Regions from separate parts of the Planococcus kocurii genome, predicted to be linked through region 1. Evidence: a T-box and tRNA genes for the amino acid it is inferred to sense, from the RefSeq annotation. Region 1 holds a T-box; the other holds one or more tRNA genes.
The links. The T-box of region 1 lies ahead of alaS (alanine--tRNA ligase). A T-box ahead of a tRNA ligase gene usually reads a tRNA of that ligase, here a tRNA-Ala.
Positions count from the first base shown of each region.

Region 2: it has a tRNA-Ala gene. The T-box ahead of alaS (alanine--tRNA ligase) is inferred to sense a tRNA for this amino acid. The anticodon was not compared.

Region 1 is NZ_CP013661.2:289,218-303,581, reverse strand. Features, by position in the region: gene AUO94_RS01550 (cysteine desulfurase family protein) at 1-888, shown strand, start outside; gene mnmA (tRNA 2-thiouridine(34) synthase MnmA) at 902-2,017, shown strand; gene AUO94_RS01540 (tetratricopeptide repeat protein) at 2,032-2,691, shown strand; gene recD2 (SF1B family DNA helicase RecD2) at 2,716-5,133, shown strand; T-box leader at 5,428-5,637, shown strand; gene alaS (alanine--tRNA ligase) at 5,679-8,303, shown strand; gene AUO94_RS01525 (IreB family regulatory phosphoprotein) at 8,393-8,659, shown strand; gene ruvX (Holliday junction resolvase RuvX) at 8,662-9,078, shown strand; gene AUO94_RS01515 (DUF1292 domain-containing protein) at 9,092-9,400, shown strand; gene mltG (endolytic transglycosylase MltG) at 9,526-10,650, shown strand; gene AUO94_RS01505 (O-methyltransferase) at 10,741-11,346, shown strand; gene udk (uridine kinase) at 11,383-12,006, shown strand; gene greA (transcription elongation factor GreA) at 12,083-12,559, shown strand; gene AUO94_RS01490 (DUF1510 family protein) at 12,691-13,365, shown strand; gene mtnN (5'-methylthioadenosine/S-adenosylhomocysteine nucleosidase) at 13,433-14,137, shown strand; gene pssA (CDP-diacylglycerol--serine O-phosphatidyltransferase) at 14,196-14,364, opposite strand, start outside.
Region 2 is NZ_CP013661.2:550,188-564,551, reverse strand. Features, by position in the region: gene AUO94_RS02925 (cation diffusion facilitator family transporter) at 1-593, opposite strand, end outside; gene AUO94_RS02920 (MgtC/SapB family protein) at 609-1,337, opposite strand; gene AUO94_RS02915 (DMT family transporter) at 1,443-2,345, shown strand; rRNA gene AUO94_RS02910 (16S ribosomal RNA) at 2,709-4,258, shown strand; rRNA gene AUO94_RS02905 (23S ribosomal RNA) at 4,457-7,389, shown strand; rRNA gene rrf (5S ribosomal RNA) at 7,528-7,643, shown strand; tRNA gene AUO94_RS02895 (tRNA-Val) at 7,654-7,729, shown strand; tRNA gene AUO94_RS02890 (tRNA-Thr) at 7,742-7,817, shown strand; tRNA gene AUO94_RS02885 (tRNA-Lys) at 7,825-7,900, shown strand; tRNA gene AUO94_RS02880 (tRNA-Leu) at 7,921-8,005, shown strand; tRNA gene AUO94_RS02875 (tRNA-Gly) at 8,011-8,085, shown strand; tRNA gene AUO94_RS02870 (tRNA-Leu) at 8,115-8,203, shown strand; tRNA gene AUO94_RS02865 (tRNA-Arg) at 8,235-8,311, shown strand; tRNA gene AUO94_RS02860 (tRNA-Pro) at 8,338-8,414, shown strand; tRNA gene AUO94_RS02855 (tRNA-Ala) at 8,421-8,496, shown strand; tRNA gene AUO94_RS02850 (tRNA-Met) at 8,518-8,591, shown strand; tRNA gene AUO94_RS02845 (tRNA-Ile) at 8,600-8,676, shown strand; tRNA gene AUO94_RS02840 (tRNA-Ser) at 8,692-8,784, shown strand; tRNA gene AUO94_RS02835 (tRNA-Met) at 8,832-8,908, shown strand; tRNA gene AUO94_RS02830 (tRNA-Asp) at 8,912-8,987, shown strand; tRNA gene AUO94_RS02825 (tRNA-Phe) at 9,005-9,080, shown strand; tRNA gene AUO94_RS02820 (tRNA-Gly) at 9,087-9,160, shown strand; tRNA gene AUO94_RS02815 (tRNA-Ile) at 9,174-9,250, shown strand; tRNA gene AUO94_RS02810 (tRNA-Asn) at 9,252-9,326, shown strand; tRNA gene AUO94_RS02805 (tRNA-Ser) at 9,331-9,421, shown strand; tRNA gene AUO94_RS02800 (tRNA-Glu) at 9,428-9,499, shown strand; gene AUO94_RS02795 (DMT family transporter) at 9,513-10,478, opposite strand; gene AUO94_RS02790 (1,4-dihydroxy-2-naphthoate polyprenyltransferase) at 10,609-11,520, opposite strand; gene AUO94_RS02785 (isochorismate synthase) at 11,691-13,082, shown strand; gene menD (2-succinyl-5-enolpyruvyl-6-hydroxy-3-cyclohexene-1-carboxylic-acid synthase) at 13,069-14,364, shown strand, end outside.

The DNA of each region.
Region 1 (14,364 bases):
GCTGCAAAAAAAGAAGGAAAGCATATCATCACTACAATGATTGAACACCATGCCATTTTGCATGCTTGTGAGGAATTAGAGCGACAAGGCTACGACGTAACTTATTTGCCAGTGGGTGAAAATGGACGCGTGCGAGCAGAAGACGTGAAAAATGCGCTGCGTGAGGATACAATTCTAGTATCGGTCATGATGGGCAATAATGAGGTTGGAACCATTCAACCGATTGCCGAAATCGGTGAATTGTTAAAAGATACAGATGTGACATTCCACACCGACGCGGTTCAAGCATTTGGTATATTGCCAATCGATGTTAACGTATTAAACGTTGATTTATTATCGGTCTCTGCGCATAAACTAAACGGACCTAAAGGTGTTGGCTTTTTATACCAACGCAAAGGAACGGCGGTAACTCCATTGTTGTACGGAGGAGAACAAGAACGTAAGCGCCGGGCAGGAACGGAAAACGTACCGGCGATTTCCGCATTTGCTAAAGCAGCAGAAATTGCGTTAGCAACGATGGAAGAAAAAACAACAGCTTACGAGCAATACAAAACGATGTTTAAAGACGTTTTGGATAAACAAAACGTCAACTATAAAGAAAATGGCAGTCATTCTATGCCGCATATTTTAAATCTCAGTATTTCAGGTATAGAAATTGAGTCGTTTTTAATCAACTTGGATTTAGCGGGGATATCAGCTTCAAGCGGATCAGCGTGCACAGCAGGTTCAATTGATCCATCTCATGTGCTTGTTGCCATGTACGGCGATAAGGCTGTTGAAAGCCGTAATTCTATTCGATTTAGCTTCGGCTTAGGATTGACGTCTGAAACAATTAAGCAAGCTGCCGAAAAGACAGCTCAAATCAGCCAGCGTTTGGCATTAAAATGAAAAGGTGAATAAAATGACAAAATCATTACATGATACACGTGTTGTCGTCGGCATGTCCGGAGGGGTTGACTCTTCGGTTGCTGCGTATTTATTGAAAGAACAAGGTTACGATGTTATCGGCATCTTTATGAAAAACTGGGATGACACCGATGAAAATGGCGTCTGCACTGCGACAGAAGATTACGAAGACGTCATTCGCGTCTGTAACCAAATTGGTATTCCGTATTATGCGGTAAATTTCGAAAAGCAATACTGGGACAAAGTTTTCACGTATTTTTTGGAAGAATACAAAGCAGGACGTACGCCAAACCCAGATGTTATGTGCAATAAAGAAATTAAATTCAAAGCCTTTTTAGAGCATGCTTTAAGTCTGGGGGCCGATTATTTGGCAACTGGTCATTACGCACAAGTTGAACACGCAGAAAACGGCGAAACAAAAATGTTGCGTGGCAAAGACAACAACAAAGATCAAACTTACTTTTTAAATCAACTAGACCAACATCAATTGTCGAAAGTGATGTTCCCAATCGGCCATATGGAGAAAAAGAAAGTCCGTGAAATCGCGCTAGAAGCGGGACTTGCAACAGCGACGAAAAAGGATTCCACGGGTATTTGTTTTATTGGAGAACGGAATTTCAAAGAATTTTTGGGTCAATACTTGCCAGCACAACCGGGTCAAATGGAAACGTTAGAAGGCGTTAAAATGGGTTCACATGACGGGTTGATGTACTATACAATCGGACAGCGACAAGGTCTCGGAATTGGTGGCGCGGGAGACCCGTGGTTTGTCATCGGCAAAAATTTGAAAAAGAACATTTTGTACGTGGGACAAAACATTCATCACGATGCGCTTTTCTCAGATAGCTTAACTGCGGTAAACTTAAGCTTCACATCAAATACAGCACTAAGCGGGATACTAGAATGCACAGCAAAATTCCGTTACCGTCAGCAAGATGTTGGTGTAACTGTTGAATTCAAAGGCGAAAGAGCCATCGTGACATTTGCAGAGCCGGTCCGCGCGATTACGCCTGGTCAAGCTGTCGTGTTTTATGATGGTGAAGAATGCCTAGGCGGTGGAACGATCGATCGTGTCTTTAAAAATGGCGCACGTTTGGAATATGTCGGTTAATGGGAGAGACAACAATGAATTACAACGAAATCGGGATACAAGCATTACAAGAAGGCAATACTGAAAAAGCCGTTGAAGCTTTCACACAAGCAATCGATGAACAACCGGACAACCCGCTAGGCTATATCAATTTTGGGCATGTCTTAACGTCGATGGACGAAATTGACCGTGCGGAAAGATTTTTCCAAAAAGCCATTACGCTTGATGAAACATCAGCGACGGCTTTTTATGGTTTGGCTAATTTGTATTTTAATTCAGAGCGTTATTCAGAAGCATTAAAGCTATATGAAAAAGCATTGCAATACGAACTTGAAGGCGCAGATGCGCATTTTATGATCGGTAAATGCTTTGAAAAACTAGAGCAGCCGAAACTAGCGTTGCCGTATTTTCAACGCGCGGTAGAACTGGATGAACAGGATGTTCAAGCCCGCTTGAGCTATGGCATCTGTTTGGCATCTATGGAATTATTTGAACTAGCAGAACCTCAATTTCTACAAGTAATCGACAGCGAACCAGATCATTCGGATGCTCATTATAATGTGGGTGTTCTTTACGCAGTCTCGACAAATCGTACAGAAGACGCTATGTATCATTTGAAACTGGCGTATACGCTAGATGAGCGCAATGAAATGGCACGATATGCTTACGATATGATTGCAACGACATTACAATAGCTACGTGAAGAGGAGACGACAGAAATGACCGGACAAATCGATTTATTTCAAGAAGAAAAACAGTTTGTATTAGGGCGTCCTGTCGTCTCGATTTTTCACAATCCTCAAAACTTATTCTCCATAGCCAAAGTGAAAATTCAAGAAACCAACACCCCGTACACTGAAAAAGAAATTATTGTATCTGGCTATTTTCCGATGTTAACGCTCGAAGAACAGTATCGTTTTACAGGCGTCGTGAAAAATCATCCGCGTTATGGTGTTCAATTCCAAGTAGAAACGTTTACGAAAGAAGTACCAGAAACCGAACAAGGAATTATTCATTACTTGTCCAGTGATATGTTTAACGGCATTGGCCGGAAAACAGCAGAAACAATCGTCAAAAAACTCGGCAAAGATGCGATCAAGAAAATTCTTGAAGACCCTGATGCATTAGATAAAGTGCCGCGGTTGTCAGATGATAAAAAAGACACCATTCGCGCCACTTTACAGATGAATCTCGGTCTGGAGCGTGTGATGATTCAGCTCAACGACTGGGGCTTTGGCCCTCAAGTGGGCATGCGAATTTATCAAGCTTACCGCGAAGAAACCATTGAAATTTTGACGAAAAATCCTTTTCAGCTGATTGAAGAAATCGAAGGAATCGGTTTTCAACGTGCCGACGAACTCGGAACCAAGCTTGGCATCACTGGCAGTCATCCGGACCGAATCAAAGCGGCAATTTTGCACATTCTAAACCAAGCTTCTCTGTCTGAAGGCCATGTCTATGTAGACGCTAAAACCTTGATTCCGCTAGTTAAGGAAATGCTCGAATCACGTCAGCAAGGAGAAATTGCGATTGAAGCGATTTCGAAAGCTGCTATCGAATTAAATGAAGAAAGTAAAGTCGCAGGCGAAGAAACGCGGCTTTATTTGCCATCGCTGTATTATTCAGAAGTTGGAATTGCGACGAAACTGGAAACTTTACTGGCCGAACAAGAAAATCGCACAAAGTTTCCAAGTTCAGAAGTTCGTAAAGCGCTTGGTGAAGCAGAGGAACGTCTTGGTGTGAATTATGCAGAAACGCAAGTTGACGCGATTGAAAACAGTATTAATTCATCGGTCATGATTTTAACGGGTGGACCGGGTACCGGTAAGACCACGGTTGTCCGCGGATTGGTGGAAATCTATGCAGAACTGCACGGGTTGTCACTCGATCCGAAAGAATACGCCAAGAAAAAAGAGCCGTTTCCCATTATCCTAGCAGCACCAACGGGACGTGCGGCCAAGCGCTTGAGTGAATCCACTGACCTACCGGCAATGACAATCCACCGTTTATTAGGCTTTAATGGGCAAGAAAAAGACGAAGAAACCGAAAAAGAAATCGAAGGCAAATTAATTATTATCGATGAAATGTCGATGGTTGATACGTGGCTTGCTCATCAATTGCTAAAAGCAGTACCAGAAGACGCACAGCTAATTTTCGTTGGAGACCAAGATCAATTGCCGCCGGTTGGTCCCGGACAAGTGCTAAGAGATTTACTCGAATCAAAACGGATTCCGACTGTTGAGCTAACCGATATTTACCGACAAGCGTCAGGTTCCTCCATCATTGAACTCGCCCATCAAATGAAAAATGGACAATTGCCTGAAGACATCACTGTAAAGACGGCCGATCGTTCATTTATCAAAGCGGGAGCCGACCAAATTCCTGCTGTTGTTGAAAAGGTTGTGAGGAGTGCCTTGTCGAAAGGTCATTCGATTAAAGACATTCAAGTGCTTGCTCCGATGTATAAAGGACCAGCCGGAATCGATGCTTTGAACCGTCTGATTCAAGAAATGGTCAACCCGAATCCGGATGGCAAACGAAAAGAATTAGCATTTGGTGACATTACGTACCGCATCGGTGATAAAGTGTTGCAGCTCGTCAATCAACCAGAAAGCAATGTCTTTAATGGTGACATGGGTGAAATTGTCGCTATTATGAAAGCCAAAGAAACCGTTGAAAAACAAGACATGTTAGTGGCGTCTTTTGACGGCATTGAAGTAACTTATGAACGCAGCGATTTAAACCAACTCACGCTAGCATACTGTTGTTCGATCCATAAGTCACAAGGATCTGAATTTCCAACTGTCATCATGCCAGTAGTTCGGGGCTACATGAAAATGTTGCGCCGCAATTTGCTTTACACGGGTATTACTCGGAGTAGGGATTTTCTTATTCTCTGTGGAGATCCAAGCGTCTTCCGTTACGGAGTTGAACGCACGGACGACGCACAGCGCATGACCACATTAAAAAGCCGTCTAGCGGTCACAACCGAACAACCAAAAACCGAACAACAAACAAAGCAACAAGTCGAGACAGAACAATGCGGTCCCGTCAGTTTAACTGCCGAAAATGTCCACGCCATCCATCCAATGATTGGCATGGAAGGCATTACTCCACAAAAGTTTATGGAAGCTTGAGTAGATCTTTAAAATTTACACAACATGCAAAGGAAACCGTAATTTAGAATGCGGTTTCCTGTTTGTGTTGAAACTAAATTTCATATAAATACTTGTTATGTAAGTTACGAAGTAAACCAACGGAGACTCCCGCGGGATAGCGAAGTGCCGAAATCTACTCGGGCGTTAAGGCCGAGTTAGTTCGGCGCAAGCCCGCAGGAAAGCGGAGTTGGTTTACGCAGTAACACTGCCCAATTAAAGTATCACTATTGACATCACGCAAAGCTTTTTCTATAATTCAAATTAGATTGATAGACAAACACATTGATGGAGACAGTATAAAATCGGATTCGAAAAGAAACGGGACCCTAGGCTGAAAGGCTCCGACGACAGTCGATTTTAGAAAGCTACTCCGGAGTGCAGCTAATTCCTGCCGTTGAACCGCGTTAAGGTGTTCGAGAGACACAGAGCATGCTGCTTTGTGTAACTAGGGTGGTACCGCGAAATAAAGCCTTCGTCCCTTTTTTGGGATGAAGGCTTTTTATTATGTTAAGGAGGAAAAATAGATGAAAAATTTAAAAGCAGAAGACATTAGACAAATGTATATTGATTTCTTTAAAGAAAAGGGCCACGATCAGGAGCCAAGTGCACCGCTTGTTCCTTTTGAAGATCCTTCCTTGTTGTGGATTAACAGTGGCGTCGCTACCTTAAAGAAATACTTTGATGGCCGTGTCATTCCAAACAACCCTAGAATCGTAAATGCACAAAAATCAATTCGTACGAACGATATTGAAAACGTTGGTAAAACAGCGCGTCACCATACATTCTTTGAAATGCTTGGGAACTTTTCAATCGGCGAATACTTTAAAACTGAAGCGATTCACTGGGCTTGGGAATTTTTAACGGACGACAAATGGATCGGTTTTGACGCTGAAAAACTTTCTATAACAGTTCATCCAGAAGACGAAGAAGCATATGCAATTTGGTTAAATGAAGTGGGTGTACCTGCGGAGCGCATTATTCGTTTGGAAGGGAATTTCTGGGATATCGGTGAAGGCCCAAGTGGTCCGAACTCTGAAATTTTCTACGATCGCGGCGAAAGCTACGGCAACGATTTGACTGACCCTGAATTATATCCTGGTGGCGAAAATGATCGTTATTTGGAAATTTGGAACTTGGTGTTCTCACAATTCAACCACAACGCGGATCACACCTACACATTACTGCCTAAACAAAACATTGATACAGGAATGGGCTTAGAGCGCATGGCTTGTGTGGCTCAAGATGTAGCAACCAACTACGATACGGATTTATTCGTACCGATTATCCGAAAAACGGAAGAAATTTCGGGGAAAACATATGGCGAAGACGCGGATATGGATATGGCGTTTAAAGTGATTGCTGACCACATCCGTACGGTTGCATTTGCGATTGGTGACGGAGCCCTTCCATCTAACGAAGGCCGTGGATATGTATTACGTCGCTTATTACGTCGTGCCGTACGTTATGCGAAAAAATTAGGCGTTGAACAGCCATTCTTGTTTGAGCTAGTACCAGTGGTTGGAGACATTATGAAGAGCTTTTACCCAGAAGTTAACAACAAACAAGACTTTATCATTCGTGTGATGAAACTAGAAGAACAGCGTTTCCACGAAACACTTCATGACGGCTTAGCAATTTTGTCTTCGGTTGTGGAAAAACAAAAAGCGAACGGACAAACAGAAATTCCTGGTGAAGATGCATTCCGTCTTTATGACACATACGGGTTCCCGGTTGAATTGACTGAGGAATATGCGGAAGAAGAAGGCATGACCATCGACCATAATGGCTTTGAAGCAGCGATGCAAGCGCAGCGTGATCGTGCAAGAAACGCGCGTCAAAACGTTAATTCGATGCAAACTCAATCTGAAGTTTTGGGTAATATTAAAACAGCCAGTGAATTTATTGGCTATAGCCAGACTGTTTCAGATGCTAAAGTAGTAGTTATTATTAAGGATGGTGAACTTGCTGACCGTGCACATGAAGGCGAAGAAGTTCAAGTTATTCTAGATCAAACACCATTTTATGCAGAAAGTGGCGGACAAATAGCAGATCGCGGAACCTTGAGCAATGATTTGGTTCAAGCGACTGTATTAAACGTTAAAAAAGCACCAAATGGCCAAAATTTACATTCTGTTCGTATTAACACGGGAGAATTAACACTGGCGTCTGTAACAGCACAAGTAGACGCAGCAGATCGTCGTCATACGGTGAAAAACCATACAGCGACACACCTTTTGCACCAAGCGCTAAAAGATACGTTAGGAACGCATGTTAACCAAGCGGGATCTTATGTAGGTCCAGATCGTTTACGTTTTGATTTTTCTCATTTTGGCCAAGTCACGAAAGAAGAGTTAGAGACCATTGAGAAAATCGTTAACGAAAAAGTATGGGAAGGAATCGCAGTTCAAACTGGATACCATAACTTGCAAGAAGCAAAAGATATGGGTGCAATGGCATTGTTCGGTGAGAAATACGGGGATGTTGTACGTGTCGTTGAAATTGGCGACTATTCACTAGAGTTATGTGGTGGCGTTCACGTATTCAATACATCGGAAATTGGCTTGTTTAAAATTGTTTCTGAAGGCGGCATAGGTGCTGGGGTACGCAGAATCGAAGCGCTAACAGGTAAAGGTGCCTATGAAAACTTGAAAGACAGTGAGCACGTATTAGAACAGGCGGCAGGATTATTAAAATCTTCTCCGAAAGAGATGATTCAAAAAGCGCAATCGGTTCAAGCTGAAATAAAAGCCTTTCAACGTGAAAATGAATCCTTGCTTGCGAAAATCTCTAACGCTCAATCTGCGGGCATTTTAGATGCAGCTCAAAAAATTGGAGACATTACCGTACTGTCCATTAAAGTCGAAGCAAAAGACAATAACCAATTGCGTCAAATGATGGATGACTTGAAAACGAAAATGGATAAAGCAGTAATCGTTCTTGGTGCGACAGACGGTGATAAAGTAATGCTTGCAGCAGGCGTGACAAAAGATTTGGCGGGTGGAGATTACCATGCGGGACAAATCGTTAAACACGTAGCAGAACAATGTGGTGGCAAAGGTGGCGGCCGGCCAGATATGGCAATGGCAGGTGCAAAAGATGTCGACAAGTTAGAGTCGGCACTCGAATCCGTTTATAGCTTAGTGAAATAGGTTTAATAAATGGCCGCTATCGGTTATAATAAGAAGCAGACAGCAGGAGCAATTATTCCTATTTAAAATCCGAAAGCGAGGTGCTTGTCGTGAGTTCATTTGATCGAACTATGAAATTCGATTCGTCTGATGAGTCGATGGAGCAAGAAGTGAAGCAAGTGATGCTACAGGTCCATGCTGCACTTGAAGAAAAAGGCTATAACCCGATCAATCAGATCGTCGGATATTTATTATCAGGTGATCCGGCTTATATTCCTCGCCATCAGGATGCGCGAAATATGATTCGCAAACTAGAACGGGATGAAATTCTAGAGGAACTTGTAAAGTTCTATATTAAGAAGAATAACGGAGAATAAGGATGCGCATAATTGGACTTGATGTTGGTTCGAAAACAATTGGAGTCGCGATTAGTGATCCGATGGGCTGGACAGCTCAGGGAATCGAAACCATCAAAATAAATGAAGCCATCGAGGAATTTGGCATGGTCCGTCTCGGTGAACTAATCAAACAATATGAAGTGACTGAAGCAGTTGTGGGGTACCCGAAAAACATGAACAATTCAATTGGGCCACGTGCTCAAGCATCCGAAAGATTTGCAGATTTGCTGAAAGAAGCGTATAGTATACCGGTGGTCCTATGGGATGAACGGCTTACAACGTCTGCAGCAGAGAAGATGTTAATCTCCGCGGATGTCAGTCGCAAAAATCGCAAAAAAGTGATCGACAAGATGGCAGCAGTCATGATTTTGCAGGGCTATCTTGATTTTAAAAAATAATGAGGTGACGCAAATGGAACACGGACAAGAACACATTACAGTCGTTGATGAAAACGGCAACGAGCAATTATTTGAAGTATTGTTTACATTTGAATCAGCAGATTTCGGAAAATCATATGTTTTGTATTTCCCAATTGGCGCTGAAGAAGATGAAGAAGGCGAAATTGAAATTCACGCATCTTCATTCACAGAAAACCCTGAATCAGATGAAACTGAAGGTGGCGGAGAGCTTCGCCCAGTTGAAACTGACGAAGAGTGGGACATGATTGAAGAAATGTTGAACACGTTCCTTGACGAAGAAGAAGAAAACGAAGAGCTTTAAAAAGATGAGGGCGGAATTGATTGCTGATTCCGCCTTTTTCTTTTGTGCACTTTTCTTGTATACTGGTAGAAGTGAGCTATAACTAGCTCAACTTTTGCAGTACAGAAAAGCTGGGGGGAAAACCCGTGGGGAAACCATCAAAAAAAGAAATTATGTTTGAACGTATGAAAGAAAAAAAGAAGGAAGTGAGAGTCGTCCGACGCATCGTATTAATAGTCGCACTGATCCTAGTAATTATCATTGGGATTGCAGGTTTTAAAACCTATAGCTATGTCACTGATGCCTTAGAGCCGGTAGATGCCGACTCAGAAAAAGTGATTACCGTTGAAGTCCCAATCGGTTCGAGTCTGGACAGCATTGCGGCACTGCTTGAAGAAAATAATGTGATTGAAGACGCGCGCATCTATAAATACTATGTCAAATTTAAAAATGAATCTGAGTTTCAAGCAGGAACCTATGATTTGGTGCAGTCGATGACGCTGGATGAAATTACGGAAAGTTTGAAAACGGGTAAGGTTTATCATGAACCGTTGTTTACCATTAATGTTCCAGAAGGTTTAACGGTTGAAGAAATCGCTGAAAATGTTATCGCTAAAAAAACATCGTATACGGCAGAAGAATTTCTGAAACAAATTGATGACCCTGCATATATTGAAGAGTTGATGGTTAAATATCCAGATTTATTGACTGACGAAATACGAGGTGATAATATTCGTCACCCTCTTGAAGGATATCTATTCCCGGCAACTTATCCTATGTATGAAGAAGAGCCATCGTTAACGTTAATTATTGAGCAAATGCTCAATGCGACACAATCCAACGTTGTACCATACCAAGGTGTCTTAGAAGAACTCGAAAAGTCGCCTCATTGGTTATTGACTTTTGCTTCTCTTTTAGAAGAAGAAGCCACAGCACAATCTGATCGCCAAACGATTGCTAGTGTTTTTTACAATCGCTTAGAAGACGATATGCCATTGCAGACAGATCCAACTGTAATTTACGCAATGGGCAAACACAAAGAGCGTTTGTTTAACAAGGATTACGAATTTGAACACCCGTACAGCACATACCAAAACAAAGGGTTGCCACCGGGACCTATCGCAAATGCAGGAGGCTCTTCGATTCAAGCAGTACTAGACCCTGCAAAAACCGATTACCTCTATTTCTTAGCGGACAAGGAAGGCAAGAATCACTTTGCTAAAACTTACGAAGAGCATTTGAAGAATCGAGACGAGTATATTGGAGAGTAAACCACTTAGAAGGAAGCGTCCTCGCTTTCCTTCTCTTTTTATGGTAAGATTTGAAGTAATTTTTGCTGAGTCGAAAAGGAGCTTATTTGTATGGTGACCAATCAATTATCAACGACGCTTAAAGCGATTCAGACGTATGCTGCTCTGCATCACATTCCCATCATGGAGGATCAAGGTATCGGAGAGCTGGTTGAACTTTTAAAAATTCAACAGCCTAAACAGATTCTTGAAATTGGTGCAGCGATTGGTTTTTCAGCGATTAAAATGGCTGAGGCGTTACCTGCTTGCACAGTGGATACTGTAGAACGCGATGACTCACGGTATCAAAAGGCGTTGGAATTTATTGCTCAAACAGAGTTAGCGAGTCGCATCCGTATTTATCATGCAGATGCACTAGAACTGGAACTATCCCAACTGAAACCGCAGTATGATGCAATTTTTATAGATGCTGCCAAAGGTCAATACGAGCGCTTTTTCGACAAATACGAAACATTATTGCCAACAGGTGGTATTATCTATTGCGATAACATGACCATGCATGGTCTTTCAGATATGCCATTGTCGGACGTTCCGAGAAGGAAACGGACGATGATTCGCAATTTGGCGACTTTTAAAGAACATATGCTCAATCACCCGTGCTATGATACAGAATTATTATCCTCAGGTGATGGCATACTGATTTGCAGAAAGAAATAAATACACTAAAAAGAGATTTACAGGGAGCTAACTAATATGTCTACTAAACGGCCGGTCGTTATTGGAATCGCAGGGGGTTCGGGCTCGGGAAAAACGAGTGTAACGAATTCAATTTATGAAGTCTTTAAAGAAAACTCAGTCGTCGTCATCGAGCAGGACTATTATTACAAAGACCAAAGTCATTTGGCTTTTGATGAGCGCTTGGAAACAAATTACGACCATCCATTAGCATTTGATACGGATTTGTTAATTGATCATATCAACGAATTGCTTGAGCGTCGTGCAATCGAAAAACCGGTTTACAATTATGCTTTACATACACGTGCAGAAGAAACTGTAGTAATCGAGCCAAAAGATGTTATTATACTGGAAGGCATATTAGTACTTGAAGATCCGCGTTTGCGTGAATTAATGGATATTAAATTATTCGTCGATACAGATGGTGATTTGCGCATTATTCGTCGTCTATTGCGTGACATTAATGAACGCGGGCGGACAATCGATTCTGTTATTGAACAGTATTTAACGGTTGTTCGACCGATGCATAATCAATTTATTGAACCGACAAAACGGTATGCCGATGTAATTATTCCTGAAGGTGGCCAAAATGAAGTGGCAATCGATTTAATGGTTACAAAAATTAAAACTATTCTTGAATAGATAGTGAAACTATAATATGATGATACGAGACTGACGGATGTAGGCATCCAGGTCAGCAGTTGAAGGAGTGGTAACAATGGCTAACGAAAAACAATTTCCAATGACAGCTGCAGGAAAGCAGAAGTTGGAAGATGAACTGGATTTTTTAAAAACAATTAAACGTAAAGAAGTAGTCGAACGAATCAAAATCGCTCGTTATTTTGGTGATTTATCTGAGAACGCTGAGTATGACTCTGCGAAAGAAGATCAGGCTTTTGTAGAAGGTCGCATCTCAACACTTGAATCGATGATCCGTAACGCAGTTATCATAAATGAAAATGAATCAAACAAAGATGTCGTTCGCTTAGGGACGACTGTAACATTCATAGAAGTTCCAGATGGCGATAAAGAGTCTTATACAATTGTTGGATCAGCAGAAGCAGATCCTTTAGAAGGTCGCATTTCAAACGATTCTCCAATTGCGAAAAGCATGATTGGCCGCACGATTGGTGAAAATGTTAAAGTATTAACACCAGGCGGAGAAATGGAAATCAAGATTCTTTCAATCACGTGATCAAGCGGCCATTCTTTAAAAAGGATGGTCGTTTCTCATTAGTTGAACTGTAAATGAAACGTATTTAACGCTGAAACGTCAAATTTGTCATAGTGTATTAATGGTAAACTATTAAGAAAGGGGGACATTCAATGAATAACGAAGAAAAGCCGTATCCCTCTCGTTTGAAGAAAAAGAAAAACCGATCAAATTCGATTTTGAACATTTTGATTGGCTTGGTATTTGCATTGATTCTCATAATTGGAGTTTCCATGCTTTTTGGCGGAGGGAACGAACAAGCTCAAGATCCGGATCAAGTAGCGAGTTCGCCTGAAATCGACGAACAAACGAGTGGCACTGAAGACAGCGAAGGCACTGAAGAAACAGCTAAAGAAAAAGAAGCTGCTGAAAAAGAAAAAGAGGCCGCTAAAAAAGCGGAAGAAGAAAAAGAAAAAGAAGAGTCTGCCATTAAAGGTGGAACAATTACACGGGAAGACTCGAGCGATCCAATTGTCGAAGAAACCGTGATTAACACCAGCTGGGAGCCGATTGGCACGAAGCAAAAAGGCGATCATGTTTCTGTCTATCAAAAAAATTCAGCTGACTGGAACGAAAAAGTTCAAGCCGTTTCTTATGCGACGGGCCTTGATCCGAATAATATGTATGTCATGATGATAAAAAATGGCGGTGGTCCGCAGAAATCGATAGCGACTGTTCAGTCGAAAGATGAATCTGAAAAATACCGCGTCCATATGGAATGGGTCGATGGCGAAGGCTGGAAACCAGTAAAAATGGACGTCTTAAAAACGCTTAAAGGCGCCTATTAATAAAGGCGTCTTTTTCTTTTATCAAGTGAAATTGTAATGAAATTAAGATGAAATGAGGAATGGCAAGATGAGAATCGGTGTAATCGGTGCAATGGAAGAAGAAGTTCAATTATTAAGAAGTAGACTGGAAAATCCGCAAACGGAAGAAATTGCAAAATGCGAATTTACTTTAGGTACATACGAAGAACAGGAAATTATATTGTTAAAAAGCGGGATTGGTAAAGTAAATGCGGCCATGTCAACGACGATTTTACTTCAACAATATAAACCTGATATTGTTATCAATATTGGCTCAGCAGGCGGTTTTGATGAGGAACTAGAAGTCGGTGCAGTCGTGATTTCAGACGAAGTTCGTCACCATGATGTAGATGTAACTGTCTTTGGTTATGAAATGGGCCAAGTACCTCAATTGCCAGCAGCTTTTACTTCTAATAAAGAATTGATTGAGCTAGCCGTTAAAGCAGTTAAGGAAATGGGACAGCACGATTATGCGGTTGGATTGATCGCTACAGGAGATTCATTTATGAACGATCCAGAGCGTGTCGCAAAAGTGCGGGAACATTTCCCGTCGATGAAAGCAGCTGAAATGGAAGCGGCGGCAGTTGCGCAGGTGTGCTATCAATTTGATGTTGCTTTTATTGTCATTCGTGCATTGTCAGATATTGCCGGAAAAGAATCATCGGTATCGTTTGAAGAATTCTTGCCTGTAGCGGCTAAGCATTCAACAGAAATTGTTTTCAGTGTCATCAGCCAGCTAGCCGCACGTATCTGATTTTGTGAAGACAAAATAAAAAAGCTGGGGACGTTTTCTTAACGTCACTCAGCTTTTTTTAAACTTTTTTCAAGGTAAAGGTACTGATCATTAACAAAGAACAAAGAACAAATAAAAACATATAGACGACCGGTGAAAATACCGACAACGCAAAATACGATAAAGTGATAACTGTACCTGCAGCTGTAATAGGCAACCCAGTAAAGTATCCAGTCGAGTCTGAAATG
Region 2 (14,364 bases), 260 kb from region 1:
AAGCCAGTGTAATGCGCGATTAATACAGCGGTTAAGGCAAGGACCCCACCTGCAGTTGCAACCAAATCTTCTAAAAACACTAATTTAGTTGCAGGCTTCGCTCGATTCAAGTGAGAAAAACTTGTAGTCAAGGGAGCTAGAGCTCCACCTTTAACACCTGCTTCGTGAAGGATTTCTTTTCCTGCTTTATAAAGAACAAAAAATTCAAGAATGATTGCGATGGATAATACCACAACACTGATGATGAATCCTTCTGCTTCGACTGGTTTTGTCATTTGATGCCAGCCTTCGATAATAGTTTCATATGCCATGATTCCAACAATCAAGACGGCACCTAAGAGAACGATGTTCAATAGACGCCCGAAACCATTTGGAAATTGCTTGGTCGGCGCCTTCTTAGAGAGTGCAGAGCCAATAAAAACGAAATACTGGTTCGCTGCGTCTCCGATAGAGTGCATTGTTTCAGCGAACATGGCGACATTCCCTGTGAAGAAAAACGCGACACCTTTCATAATTGCGATAAACGTATTAATGACTGCTGCCGTCAAAGACGGCTTATTGCCATTTTTCAATAATCCGAAAAACTCTTTCATAAAAATCCTCCTCAATCAAATTAATTCGATTTCAACATGCACAACATTTTTCATGTCTGATATTTCTTGGTACAAATCAATGGTGTCTTTGTCGTGAGGGACAGACATACGAATCCGGAGTTCATGAAAGAAAGAAGAACCTACTTCATCTGAGTAGGCGATTGAAATGCTTTCGATCACGGACCCATTTATTTTTAATTCATTTAGCACCTCCCGTATGGACGTTCGATCAGTGACAACTACCTTTAAATTTGCTTCAACCATCTTCAAACGTTTTGGTCCAAACTTAAAAAGTAGGTGAGGCAAAACTTCTATTCCAATCAGGACGAGTAAGACCGCAGTTACGGCTTCGATATAAAAGCCAGCAGCAACTGCAATCCCAATTCCTCCAGCTCCCCAAATCATGGCCGCAGTCGTAAGTCCTGAAATAGAATCGTTGCCACGTTTTAAAATTACGCCAGCCCCTAAAAAACCAATGCCTGAAACAATCTGTGCAGCAAGACGCAAAGGATCCATTGTAATATTAACATTAGCATACTCGCTACCTTGTGCAATATAGGCAGATTCAATCGAGATGATGGTTAGTAAACAACTGAACGTAGAGATAACGATGCTCGTTTTTAATCCGACAGGCTTTCTTTTTAATTCCCTTTCCAGTCCGATTGCTAAACTTAAGAGAGCGGCTATGACAAGTTTAAAGAAAGTTTCATATGAAGAAATTTGCATTGCGCTGAAAAACTCCATAAAAAAACCTCCATTTTTTTGTCTTGTATTGATTCTCCTTAGCGAACGTGGCAAACTTGTTAAGTGTGTCGTCGGTGAAGTTAATATAGAAGAAGAGGTGTAGGTATGGAAAAACCGGCTATTCATCCATATATCCCTATTATGATAGGAGTATTCTCAGTAGCGTTATCGGCTATTTTTGTTAAGATGACATCTGCCGATTCAGGAGTGACAGCTTTTTACCGGATGTTGTTTTCGGTGTTGATCATGAGCCCAGTCTTCTTTTTAAAATATACCCATGAAATCAAAAAGCTAAGCAAAAGAGATTGGGTTTTTGCGTCAATTGCGGGTGTGTTTTTATCTTTTCATTTTATTTTATGGTTTGAATCGCTTAATTATACGTCAGTGGCAAGCTCGACTGTCCTTGTAACCTTGCAACCGCTGTTCGCTTTTGCTGGTACATACTTCTTCTTTAAAGAGAAAGTATCTATTAAGACGCTTATTGCGGGAGCTATTGCAATTGCGGGAAGTGTTTTAATTGGCTACGGTGATTTCAAAGTGAGTGGAAGTGCTCTTTATGGAGATTTGTTAGCTTTAGTAGCTTGTGCTTTAATTACGGCATATTTATTATTTGGTCAAGATGTCAGAAAGAGGTTATCACTGGTCACGTATACGTTTGTGGTTTACGGAGTTAGCACAATAACATTATTCTTCTATATTGTATTCAAAGGAGAATCTTTTGGTCCTTACCCAGCTTCTGAGTGGATGTGGTTTTTGTTGTTAGCGATTATTCCGAATCTGTTAGGCCATACATTATTTAACTGGGCTTTAAAGTGGGTAAGCACGAATGTTATATCAATTGCTATTCTTTTTGAGCCGATAGGAGCAGCTATACTAGCGTATTTCATACTCGGAGAATATTTAAGTGTATCTCAAATTGTTGGTGGAAGTGTAGTGTTGGCGGGGATAACGCTATTCGTTGCAGACTATCAAAAAATTAAAATGTACTTTTTAAAAATAAAGGCTTGATTTTTTGCTCGTGGCGGTTTATATTTATATATGTCCTTAAGACAACTCGTAAAAATATTTTGAAATAGTATTGACAACGAAGTTGGGATGAGATATATTAATTAAGTCGCCAATGAGCGCGGCTAAAAAAAACAATAACTTGAACCTTGAAAACTGAACAGCAAAACGTCAACGAAAGACGTCACGAGCACTTCGGTGCGAGAACGGCTTTTGCGAAGGTTGCCTTATGGCGATCAGAGCAAAGTTGTTTTCCTTCTCGGTGTTCGTGACTACAACTTACTGATCAGCATCACGCAGATCAAAGCGAATCGTGCGTCTTCGGACGGCGATACGCCAGCAGTATTGAGCAATCAACACTACTCTATAATGGAGAGTTTGATCCTGGCTCAGGACGAACGCTGGCGGCGTGCCTAATACATGCAAGTCGAGCGGAACTTTGGGAGCTTGCTCCCATTGTTTAGCGGCGGACGGGTGAGTAACACGTGGGCAACCTGCCCTGCAGATCGGGATAACTCCGGGAAACCGGTGCTAATACCGAATAGTTTGCGGCCTCTCCTGAGGCTGTACGGAAAGACGGTTTCGGCTGTCACTGCAGGATGGGCCCGCGGCGCATTAGCTAGTTGGTGGGGTAATGGCCTACCAAGGCGACGATGCGTAGCCGACCTGAGAGGGTGATCGGCCACACTGGGACTGAGACACGGCCCAGACTCCTACGGGAGGCAGCAGTAGGGAATCTTCCGCAATGGACGAAAGTCTGACGGAGCAACGCCGCGTGAGTGACGAAGGTTTTCGGATCGTAAAACTCTGTTGTGAGGGAAGAACAAGTACCAAGTAACTACTGGTACCTTGACGGTACCTCACCAGAAAGCCACGGCTAACTACGTGCCAGCAGCCGCGGTAATACGTAGGTGGCAAGCGTTGTCCGGAATTATTGGGCGTAAAGCGCGCGCAGGCGGTTCCTTAAGTCCGATGTGAAAGCCCACGGCTCAACCGTGGAGGGTCATTGGAAACTGGGGAACTTGAGTGCAGAAGAGGAAAGTGGAATTCCATGTGTAGCGGTGAAATGCGTAGAGATGTGGAGGAACACCAGTGGCGAAGGCGACTTTCTGGTCTGTAACTGACGCTGAGGCGCGAAAGCGTGGGGAGCAAACAGGATTAGATACCCTGGTAGTCCACGCCGTAAACGATGAGTGCTAAGTGTTAGGGGGTTTCCGCCCCTTAGTGCTGCAGCTAACGCATTAAGCACTCCGCCTGGGGAGTACGGCCGCAAGGCTGAAACTCAAAGGAATTGACGGGGGCCCGCACAAGCGGTGGAGCATGTGGTTTAATTCGAAGCAACGCGAAGAACCTTACCAGGTCTTGACATCCCACTGACCGGTGTAGAGATACGCTTTTCCCTTCGGGGACAGTGGTGACAGGTGGTGCATGGTTGTCGTCAGCTCGTGTCGTGAGATGTTGGGTTAAGTCCCGCAACGAGCGCAACCCTTGATCTTAGTTGCCAGCATTCAGTTGGGCACTCTAAGGTGACTGCCGGTGACAAACCGGAGGAAGGTGGGGATGACGTCAAATCATCATGCCCCTTATGACCTGGGCTACACACGTGCTACAATGGACGGTACAAAGGGCTGCAACCCCGCGAGGGCAAGCCAATCCCAGAAAACCGTTCTCAGTTCGGATTGCAGGCTGCAACTCGCCTGCATGAAGCCGGAATCGCTAGTAATCGTGGATCAGCATGCCACGGTGAATACGTTCCCGGGCCTTGTACACACCGCCCGTCACACCACGAGAGTTTGTAACACCCGAAGTCGGTGAGGTAACCCTTGTGGAGCCAGCCGCCGAAGGTGGGACAGATGATTGGGGTGAAGTCGTAACAAGGTAGCCGTATCGGAAGGTGCGGCTGGATCACCTCCTTTCTAAGGATAAATTCGGAACCGAGCTTGGCTCGGGGTTGACGTTTTGCGTTCAGTTTTGAAGGTTCACCTTCAGGCGGCAACGCCTTTTTTTGTGACTTTCACTCTTGTTCTTTGAAAACTGGATAAAACGACATTGAAACAAATGCAAGTAATTCAAGTACGCGTGACGATTTCGTCACAACTTTTTAATTAACCAGTGGTTAAGTTAGAAAGGGCGCACGGTGGATGCCTTGGCACTAGGAGCCGAAGAAGGACGGCACTAACACCGATATGCTTCGGGGAGCTGTAAGTGAGCTGTGATCCGGAGATTTCCGAATGGGGGAACCCACTGCCTTTAATCGGGTAGTATCCATGTGTGAATCTATAGCACATGAGAAGGCAGACCCAGGGAACTGAAACATCTAAGTACCTGGAGGAAGAGAAAGCAAATGCGATTCCCTGAGTAGCGGCGAGCGAAACGGGATCAGCCCAAACCAAGAGGCTTGCCTCTTGGGGTTGTAGGACACTCTATACGGAGTTACAAAAGATAGGACTAGGCGAAGCGACCTGGAACGGTCCGCCGCAGCGGGTAACAGCCCCGTAGCCGAAAACCCTATCCCTCCAGAGTGGATCCTGAGTACGGCGGAACACGTGAAATTCCGTCGGAATCTGGGAGGACCATCTCCCAAGGCTAAATACTTCCTAGTGACCGATAGTGAACCAGTACCGTGAGGGAAAGGTGAAAAGCACCCCGGAAGGGGAGTGAAATAGATCCTGAAACCGTGTGCCTACAAGTAGTCAAAGCCCGTTAATGGGTGATGGCGTGCCTTTTGTAGAATGAACCGGCGAGTTACGATTGCATGCAAGGTTAAGCTGAGAAGGCGGAGCCGCAGCGAAAGCGAGTCTGAATAGGGCGACAGAGTATGCAGTTGTAGACCCGAAACCAGGTGATCTACCCATGTCCAGGGTGAAGGTAAGGTAACACTTACTGGAGGCCCGAACCCACGCACGTTGAAAAGTGCGGGGATGAGGTGTGGGTAGCGGAGAAATTCCAATCGAACCTGGAGATAGCTGGTTCTCTCCGAAATAGCTTTAGGGCTAGCCTCAAGATTGAGAATCCTGGAGGTAGAGCACTGTTTGGACTAGGGGCCCATCCCGGGTTACCGAATTCAGACAAACTCCGAATGCCAGTGATTTATGCTTGGGAGTCAGACTGCGAGTGATAAGATCCGTAGTCAAGAGGGAAACAGCCCAGACCACCAGCTAAGGTCCCCAAATATCCGTTAAGTGGAAAAGGATGTGGCGTTGCTTAGACAACCAGGATGTTGGCTTAGAAGCAGCCATCATTTAAAGAGTGCGTAATAGCTCACTGGTCGAGTGACACTGCGCCGAAAATGTACCGGGGCTAAACGGATTACCGAAGCTGTGGATGGATCTCGTTAGAGATCTGTGGTAGGAGAGCGTTCTAAGGGCGTTGAAGTCAGACCGGAAGGACTGGTGGAGCGCTTAGAAGTGAGAATGCCGGTATGAGTAACGAAAGACGGGTGAGAATCCCGTCCACCGAATGCCTAAGGTTTCCTGAGGAAGGCTCGTCCGCTCAGGGTTAGTCGGGACCTAAGTCGAGGCCGATAGGCGTAGACGATGGACAACAGGTTGATATTCCTGTACCACCTCCCCGCCGTTTGAGCAATGGGGGGACGCAGAAGGATAAGGAGAGCGTGCCGTTGGTTGTGCACGTCCAAGCAGTGAGGCGTGAAATGAGGCAAATCCCATTTCTAATACGTTGAGCTGTGACGGCAAGAGGGTTTACCCTTGAGTCCCTGATTTCACACTGCCAAGAAAAGCCTCTAGCGAGGCGGGAGGTGCCCGTACCGCAAACCGACACAGGTAGGCGAGAAGAGAATTCTAAGGTGAGCGAGTGAACTCTCGTTAAGGAACTCGGCAAAATGACCCCGTAACTTCGGGAGAAGGGGTGCTCTGGTAGGGTGAATAGCCCGAGAGAGCCGCAGTGAATAGGCCCAGGCGACTGTTTAGCAAAAACACAGGTCTCTGCAAAACCGTAAGGTGACGTATAGGGGCTGACGCCTGCCCGGTGCTGGAAGGTTAAGAGGAGTGCTTAGCGCAAGCGAAGGTGCGAATTGAAGCCCCAGTAAACGGCGGCCGTAACTATAACGGTCCTAAGGTAGCGAAATTCCTTGTCGGGTAAGTTCCGACCCGCACGAAAGGCGTAACGATCTGGGCACTGTCTCAACGAGAGACTCGGTGAAATTATAGTACCTGTGAAGATGCAGGTTACCCGCGACAGGACGGAAAGACCCCGTGGAGCTTTACTGTAGCCTGATATTGAATTTTGGTGCAACTTGTACAGGATAGGTAGGAGCCTGAGATTCCGGAGCGCTAGCTTCGGAGGAGGCGTCAGTGGGATACTACCCTGGTTGTATTGAAATTCTAACCCACAAGCCTGATCGGCTTGGGAGACAGTGTCAGGCGGGCAGTTTGACTGGGGCGGTCGCCTCCTAAAGAGTAACGGAGGCGCCCAAAGGTTCCCTCAGAATGGTTGGAAATCATTCGTAGAGTGTAAAGGCAGAAGGGAGCTTGACTGCGAGACGTACAGGTCGAGCAGGGTCGAAAGACGGGCTTAGTGATCCGGTGGTTCCGCATGGAAGGGCCATCGCTCAACGGATAAAAGCTACCCCGGGGATAACAGGCTTATCTCCCCCAAGAGTCCACATCGACGGGGAGGTTTGGCACCTCGATGTCGGCTCATCGCATCCTGGGGCTGTAGTCGGTCCCAAGGGTTGGGCTGTTCGCCCATTAAAGCGGTACGCGAGCTGGGTTCAGAACGTCGTGAGACAGTTCGGTCCCTATCCGTCGCGGGCGCAGGAAATTTGAGAGGAGCTGTCCTTAGTACGAGAGGACCGGGATGGACACACCGCTGGTGTACCAGTTGTTCTGCCAAGGGCATCGCTGGGTAGCTATGTGTGGCCGGGATAAGTGCTGAAAGCATCTAAGCACGAAGCCCCCCTCAAGATGAGATTTCCCATTGCGCAAGCAAGTAAGATCCCTCAAAGACGATGAGGTAGATAGGTTCGAGGTGGAAGCGTAGCGATACGTGCAGCTGACGAATACTAATCGATCGAGGACTTAACCAACACACTGTATGCGAAAAACTTGCTTGTTTCACCCGTCGTTTATCCAGTTTTGAAAGAATAAGCCCAAGTTTTTGTAAAAAAAGCTTGAAAAAACCAGTACTACTGGTATAATAAATCTTGTCTTTCAAAACCAAATAGTCCAGTGATGATGGCAAAGAGGCCACACCCGTTCCCATCCCGAACACGGCAGTTAAGCTCTTTTGCGCCGATGGTAGTTGGGGGTTTCCCCCTGTGAGAGTAGGACGTCGCTGGGCAATATATATCGGAGGATTAGCTCAGCTGGGAGAGCATCTGCCTTACAAGCAGAGGGTCGGCGGTTCGATCCCGTCATCCTCCACCATTTATTTCTTTTGCCGGAGTAGCTCAGTTGGTAGAGCAACTGACTTGTAATCAGTAGGTCGAGGGTTCGACTCCTTTCTCCGGCACCACTTTTTCGAGCCATTAGCTCAGCTGGTAGAGCATCTGACTTTTAATCAGAGGGTCGAAGGTTCGAATCCTTCATGGCTCACCATTTTAATTTTATATTGCCACGCGGGTGTGGCGGAACTGGCAGACGCACTAGACTTAGGATCTAGCGCCTTCGGGCGTGGGGGTTCGACTCCCTTCACCCGCACCATTTTTGCGGAAGTAGTTCAGTGGTAGAACGCCACCTTGCCAAGGTGGAGGTCGCGAGTTCGAACCTCGTCTTCCGCTCCATATTTATTTGCACGTGATACCGACCCTTAGCCGGGGTGGCGGAACTGGCAGACGCACAGGACTTAAAATCCTGCGGTAGGTGACTACCGTACCGGTTCGATTCCGGTCCTCGGCACCATCTTTTCACGAAATAGTGAATAGCATCATATGCGCCCGTAGCTCAATTGGATAGAGTACTTGACTACGAATCAAGCGGTTAGAGGTTCGAGTCCTCTCGGGCGCACCATATTTTTATACTCAGCAACTCAAGTTCGGGAAGTAGCTCAGCTTGGTAGAGCACTTGGTTTGGGACCAAGGGGTCGCAGGTTCGAATCCTGTCTTCCCGACCAAACAATGGGGCCTTAGCTCAGCTGGGAGAGCGCCTGCCTTGCACGCAGGAGGTCAGCGGTTCGATCCCGCTAGGCTCCACCAACTTTTTAAAGTAAAGATCCCGGCGGCGTAGCTCAGCTGGCTAGAGCGTACGGTTCATACCCGTGAGGTCGGGGGTTCGATCCCCTCTGCCGCCACTTTTTTAGGACCTTTAGCTCAGTTGGTTAGAGCAGACGGCTCATAACCGTCCGGTCGCAGGTTCGAGTCCTGCAAGGTCCACCATATGTATTTTATCTCGGAGGAATACCCAAGTTTGGCTGAAGGGATCGGTCTTGAAAACCGACAGGGGAGTCAAATCCCGCGGGGGTTCGAATCCCTCTTCCTCCTCCATATTTTTTAAAATGTGTGGACGAATTTCTTTTGAATTATAATATTGTCGCGGGGTGGAGCAGTTCGGTAGCTCGTTGGGCTCATAACCCAAAGGTCGCAGGTTCAAATCCTGCCCCCGCAACCAAATGGTCCCGTGGTGTAGCGGTTAACATGCCTGCCTGTCACGCAGGAGATCGCCGGTTCGATCCCGGTCGGGACCGCCATTTTCAATAAATAAAGTGGGTCAGTAGCTCAGTCGGTAGAGCATTAGATTGAAGCTCTAAGTGTCGGCGGTTCGATTCCGTCCTGACCCACCATTTTACGCGGGTGTAGTTTAGTGGTAAAACCTCAGCCTTCCAAGCTGATGATGGGGGTTCGATTCCCCCCACCCGCTCCATAATATTACATATGGGCCTATAGCTCAGCTGGTTAGAGCGCACGCCTGATAAGCGTGAGGTCGATGGTTCGAGTCCATTTAGGCCCACCATTCCGAAGTAGCTCAGTGGTAGAGCACCGCACTGTTAATGCGATGGTCGTAGGTTCGAGTCCTACCTTCGGAGCCATACTGGGGAAGTACTCAAGTGGCTGAAGAGGCGCCCCTGCTAAGGGTGTAGGTCGGGCAACCGGCGCGAGGGTTCAAATCCCTCCTTCTCCGCCAGTATTTGGCCCCTTGGTCAAGCGGTTAAGACACCGCCCTTTCACGGCGGTAACACGGGTTCGAATCCCGTAGGGGTCATTATAGAAAAGTGTTATGCATTTAATTGCATAACACTTTTTTTCGTTTTACTAGAATTAAGACTGTGAAGAATCATGCCAAGCATTACAATGAAAATTCCGATTATTGCTAAGCTTGAAGGTAAGACAATTGACAAGAAAAGTGCTTCTCCTGCTAACGCAAATAAAACTTCCATTGATTGTGTCGCTTCTACTGCTCCTAGTTTCTGCATATCGCCTCTAACTAGATCAGTCGCTTTAAAGAAGAGTACTGTTGCCATTACACCTGAACTGATTGCTACAATTAAAGTTTGTAAGCTTTGTGAAGCGCTAGGTCCACCTACAGTAACAAGCCCATATAATGATAGGATGAACCAAAAAGGTAGACTAGCTAGTGTCATGCCCAAAACCCTCTGATACGCATCCAACCTGCCTCCACATATATCCATCATTTTTCTATTTCCTAATGGGTATGCGAAAGCTGCGAGGATAACAGGGATAAAACCGAACCAAAGTGTTGAAGAAGAAACAACTGCTACATGTTCAAGTTGCATTAAACTGACTCCTGCTAATATGATAAAAGAAATCATCAAGCTTTTAACAGGAATCTTTCCTCTTAGTTGAGTAGTTTCTTTATTGCTATGTATGGTAATGAGAAATAAGGGAGCAAGTAATGTACCAGCGACTATGGTAATTTGCCATGTTCCTGCGATGAGCCAGCCAGGGGAATAGGCTGCAGCGAAACATAGTGGAGCATAGAATAAGCCAAATCCAACAAAACTCCATAAGGTCCAAGCTCTTTTGTTTTTGTTCATTTCTTGTAACAGTGGTTTTAAGTTCTTTCTTAAAACAACAATCAAAAGTAAAAAGGGAATCATGAAAAAGTATCGGAGAGACGCACTCCAGATCCAATTCCCGCCGTCAGCTTCCATCGTGGCGTTGAGTACGAAAGTAAATGCAAAGAAAAAAGCTGCAATAATGCCGATGATGATAGGTTTCACTATATATCCTCCTCATTCGAAAATTTAGAATTATTTATTTACTATAACTTATAATTAACTGTTCTTCAAAGTATTATTTTAGACAAACAAAAAAAGGATTTCTAGAGAAATCCTTTTTTGTTTGTCTATATTATAGAAGGTAATCAATCAGTAACCCAATTCCAAGTAAAAAAGCCACAAATGTATTTGTTTTTCCAGTATCTTTCATCGCCGGCATCACCTTTAGAGGTTCTGTAAAACGTTTAAAGATTTGAACGACTTTAATAGGTTTAATGACGCTTATGAAGACTAGTAAAGCCCACGGTGTCAATATTCCTACTAGGATAAGGATGACAATCCATACGTAGGCTAGAATGAAAAACCACATAAGAATATTGACAGCTGCCGGTCTTTTAACCAAAATAGCAAGTGTTTTGCGTCCACTTTCTTCGTCGCCCACAATATCGCGAATGTTATTAGCTAGCATAATAGCTGCTACTAATAATGTGCTCGGAATAGCAAGTAACGATGCTTCTAGGGTTACCATCCCCGTTTGAATATAGAAGGCAATGATTACAATCAAATAGCCCATGACTACGCCAGAGAAAAGTTCGCCAAAAGGTGTGTAGGCAATAGGATATGGCCCACCGGTATAAAAATAGCCAATCCCCATTGCAACGGCACCTACAACTAAAAGCCACCAACTAGTTAGTGAACAAATGTAGAGACCAATAACTGCAGCAATCCCGTAGAACAATAAAGCTAGAGTTAATACAGTTTTCGGTTTCACACCGTTCCGAACAATTGCACCCCCAATACCGACAGAGTTCTCATTGTCTAACCCTCTAGCAAAATCGTAATATTCATTGAACATATTAGTAGCTGCTTGAATCAATAAACTCGCAACGAGCATAGCTAGGAATAAAATCCAATCGATAGGGGAATACTGTAAAGCAATCATCGTTCCGAGGAATACGGGAGCGAAAGAAGCGGTTAAGGTATGCGGCCGAGTTAGTTGCCACCATACGCGCCATCCGCTGTCTGCTTGTAGTGAATGTGTCATATATCTCTCTCCTTTAATTCTTTCCACTCCTCATTGTACTTCAAAATAACAGTGAATACAGCAAATGATGTGCTGATTTTAGCAGAAAAGAGTATGATAGAAGGTAGAGATTAAAAAGTAGAACGTTTGTGGAATAAACTAGACTGTTGTCTTAAAACGGAGGTAATCAGGTGAATTCAGAATCGTCTTCATCGACTCAACAATCTGCGGATAGCCAATACGAAGGCTACCGCTTTTATACGGAAACAATTGAAGTAACACGCATGTCAGCATTGGCATTTTTTGAAGCCGGCGGAAGTGACCACTCAGGAAAACGACTGTACTGGCAAAATCGGGAAAAGACCTTTACGTTGGTCGGAATCGGTCATGCCCATGTATTGTCTACAAACAAGGCAAATGGAAGATTTGAAGAAATAAAAAAAGATTGGCAGAACTTATGTCGCCAAATTGTCAATGAAGAGCATTCGGTTCAGCCGGTTCTATTTGGTGGATTTTCGTTTGATCCGTTAAACAATAAAGCGAGTGAATGGAAGAGATTTCCTCAGGCTTATTTCGCAGTGCCGACTTTTCAACTAGTGTTAAAAGGAGAACAGGCTTTTATTAGTATCCATTTAATCACTCAAAAGCAAGAGAGTTTTGCAGAATTTGAGGCGATGCGCAAAGAGCGGGATAAATTGATCCATGCAGCCCAAGTATCAGAAGTGGACAAATACGATAAACCGCAAACAACGGGTCGTATAGAACTGAAAAAACAAGCTTATTTGGATTCCATCAAACAAGTAACCGACATTATTAAAGCTAAAGAAGTTGAAAAAGTCGTTATTGCACGCACGATGAAACTGGAATTTGAAGATGTGTTTACACCGACTTCAGCATTGTATCAAGTATCTAATGAACAACCTGAAAGTTTTCTATTTGGTTTGGAGGCAGAAGACCAATTTTTCTTTGGTGCGACTCCTGAACGATTAGTAAAAGTGGAAAATCATAAAGCCCTTTCGACATGTTTAGCGGGTTCTACTCCGCGTGGAAAAACCATTGAGAAGGATACCGAACTTGGGGAAATTTTACTGAAAGATTCTAAAAATCGTGCTGAACATCAATATGTAGTAAACATGATTAGTGAAGTTTTTAGAGCGAATTGCAGTCGGACAATCGTACCCAAATTGCCGAAATTGATGAAAATTAGGGATATTCAGCATTTATATACACCGGTTGAAGGAGACTTGAATCCAGGTGCTACGCTATTTGATTTGGTGCAAGTTCTTCATCCTACGCCAGCACTCGGTGGAGAACCCAAATTACTAGCGTTGGAAATGATTCGGAACTACGAAGCAATGAATCGCGGTTATTATGCTGCGCCTGTTGGGTGGATTGATGCCAAAGGAGACGGCGAATTTGCGGTTGCTATTCGGTCGGCTTTACTAGATGGCAAAGAAGCTTATTTATATGCGGGAGGTGGAATTGTAGCAGATTCCACGCCAGAGTCAGAATATGACGAGACATGGGTTAAGTTTAGGCCGATGCTCCGGGCATTGGGAGGTCAATTGAGTGACGAGTCGTAAAGCATTAACAGAATATGTATCTGCATTCACCCATTCACTAGTTGAACTAGGCGTGGCAGCTGCAGTCATTAGTCCAGGATCTCGTTCAACACCATTAGCTTATGCTTGTATGAAACAAGAAGGCTTGACGGTATACCGTCAAATCGATGAACGTTCCGCAGCTTATTTCGCGCTGGGCATGGCGAAGGCGTCTGGTAAACCGGTGATGCTGTTATGCACATCTGGAACTGCAGCCGCTAATTATTTTCCAGCAGTCGTCGAAGCTTACTACGCACGTGTACCGTTAATCGTCGTAACGGCTGACCGACCGCACGAGTTGCGAGAAGTCGGGGCACCGCAAGCAATCAATCAAATCAATTTGTTTGGATCACATGTTAAATGGTCAACTGATTTGCCGATGCCGGAAACGGAAAATCAATTGGCGTTCTTAACGCGTCATTTGCACCGTTCTGTTCAAAATGCCAACAGTGAACCAAGAGGACCCGTGCATATCAATGTACCATTTCGTGAACCACTCGGTATTGATTTTGAACAAACTTATGAAAGTAGCGGAGACATTGCCCATTTTGGTGGAGAACTTTCCCTATCTGCCGAAAGTCGTGTGTTTTTGCAGAACGTGTTAAAAAAGGACCGGGGACTATTAATTGTTGGGGAAATGACCAAACCGATGCCACCTGAATTTTGGGAGTTTATTCAAAAGCTCAACTGGCCAGTACTTGCCGATCCACTATCGAATTTACGAGGCAATTGTCCATCAACTACAAGACATCTGATTGTTGATTCATACGATGCGTTGTTAAAAAATAAAGAGTTTAAAGAACAAGTAACCCCACAAGTCGTGTTTCGGATTGGGCCACAACCGGTTTCAAAACCACTGAGTTTGTTTTTGGCAGCAGCTAGACCTGAAACTTATGTGGTGTTTGATGAAAGTCCGATGTTGCGAGATGCGCAATCGGTAGCAACGCATCACATTCAGGCTTCTATAAATGGTTTGTGGCAATTGTCTTTAGAAATGAAACAAACGAATTCGTACCGTGAAAAATGGACCAAGGCATCCTCTTTATATTGGAAAGTTGTAGCTCTTCATAGTCAAGAAGAGTTGGATGAAGGCGTGTTAGCAAAAGTGTTTTTTGAGACATTAGAAAACTGCGATTTGATCATTGGTAGCAGTATGCCAATTCGCGACGTGGATACCTTCTTCCAATCAACAGAGCGGGATATCATGATGTATGCGAACCGCGGGACGAATGGCATTGATGGTGTGGTGTCAACGGCGTTTGGC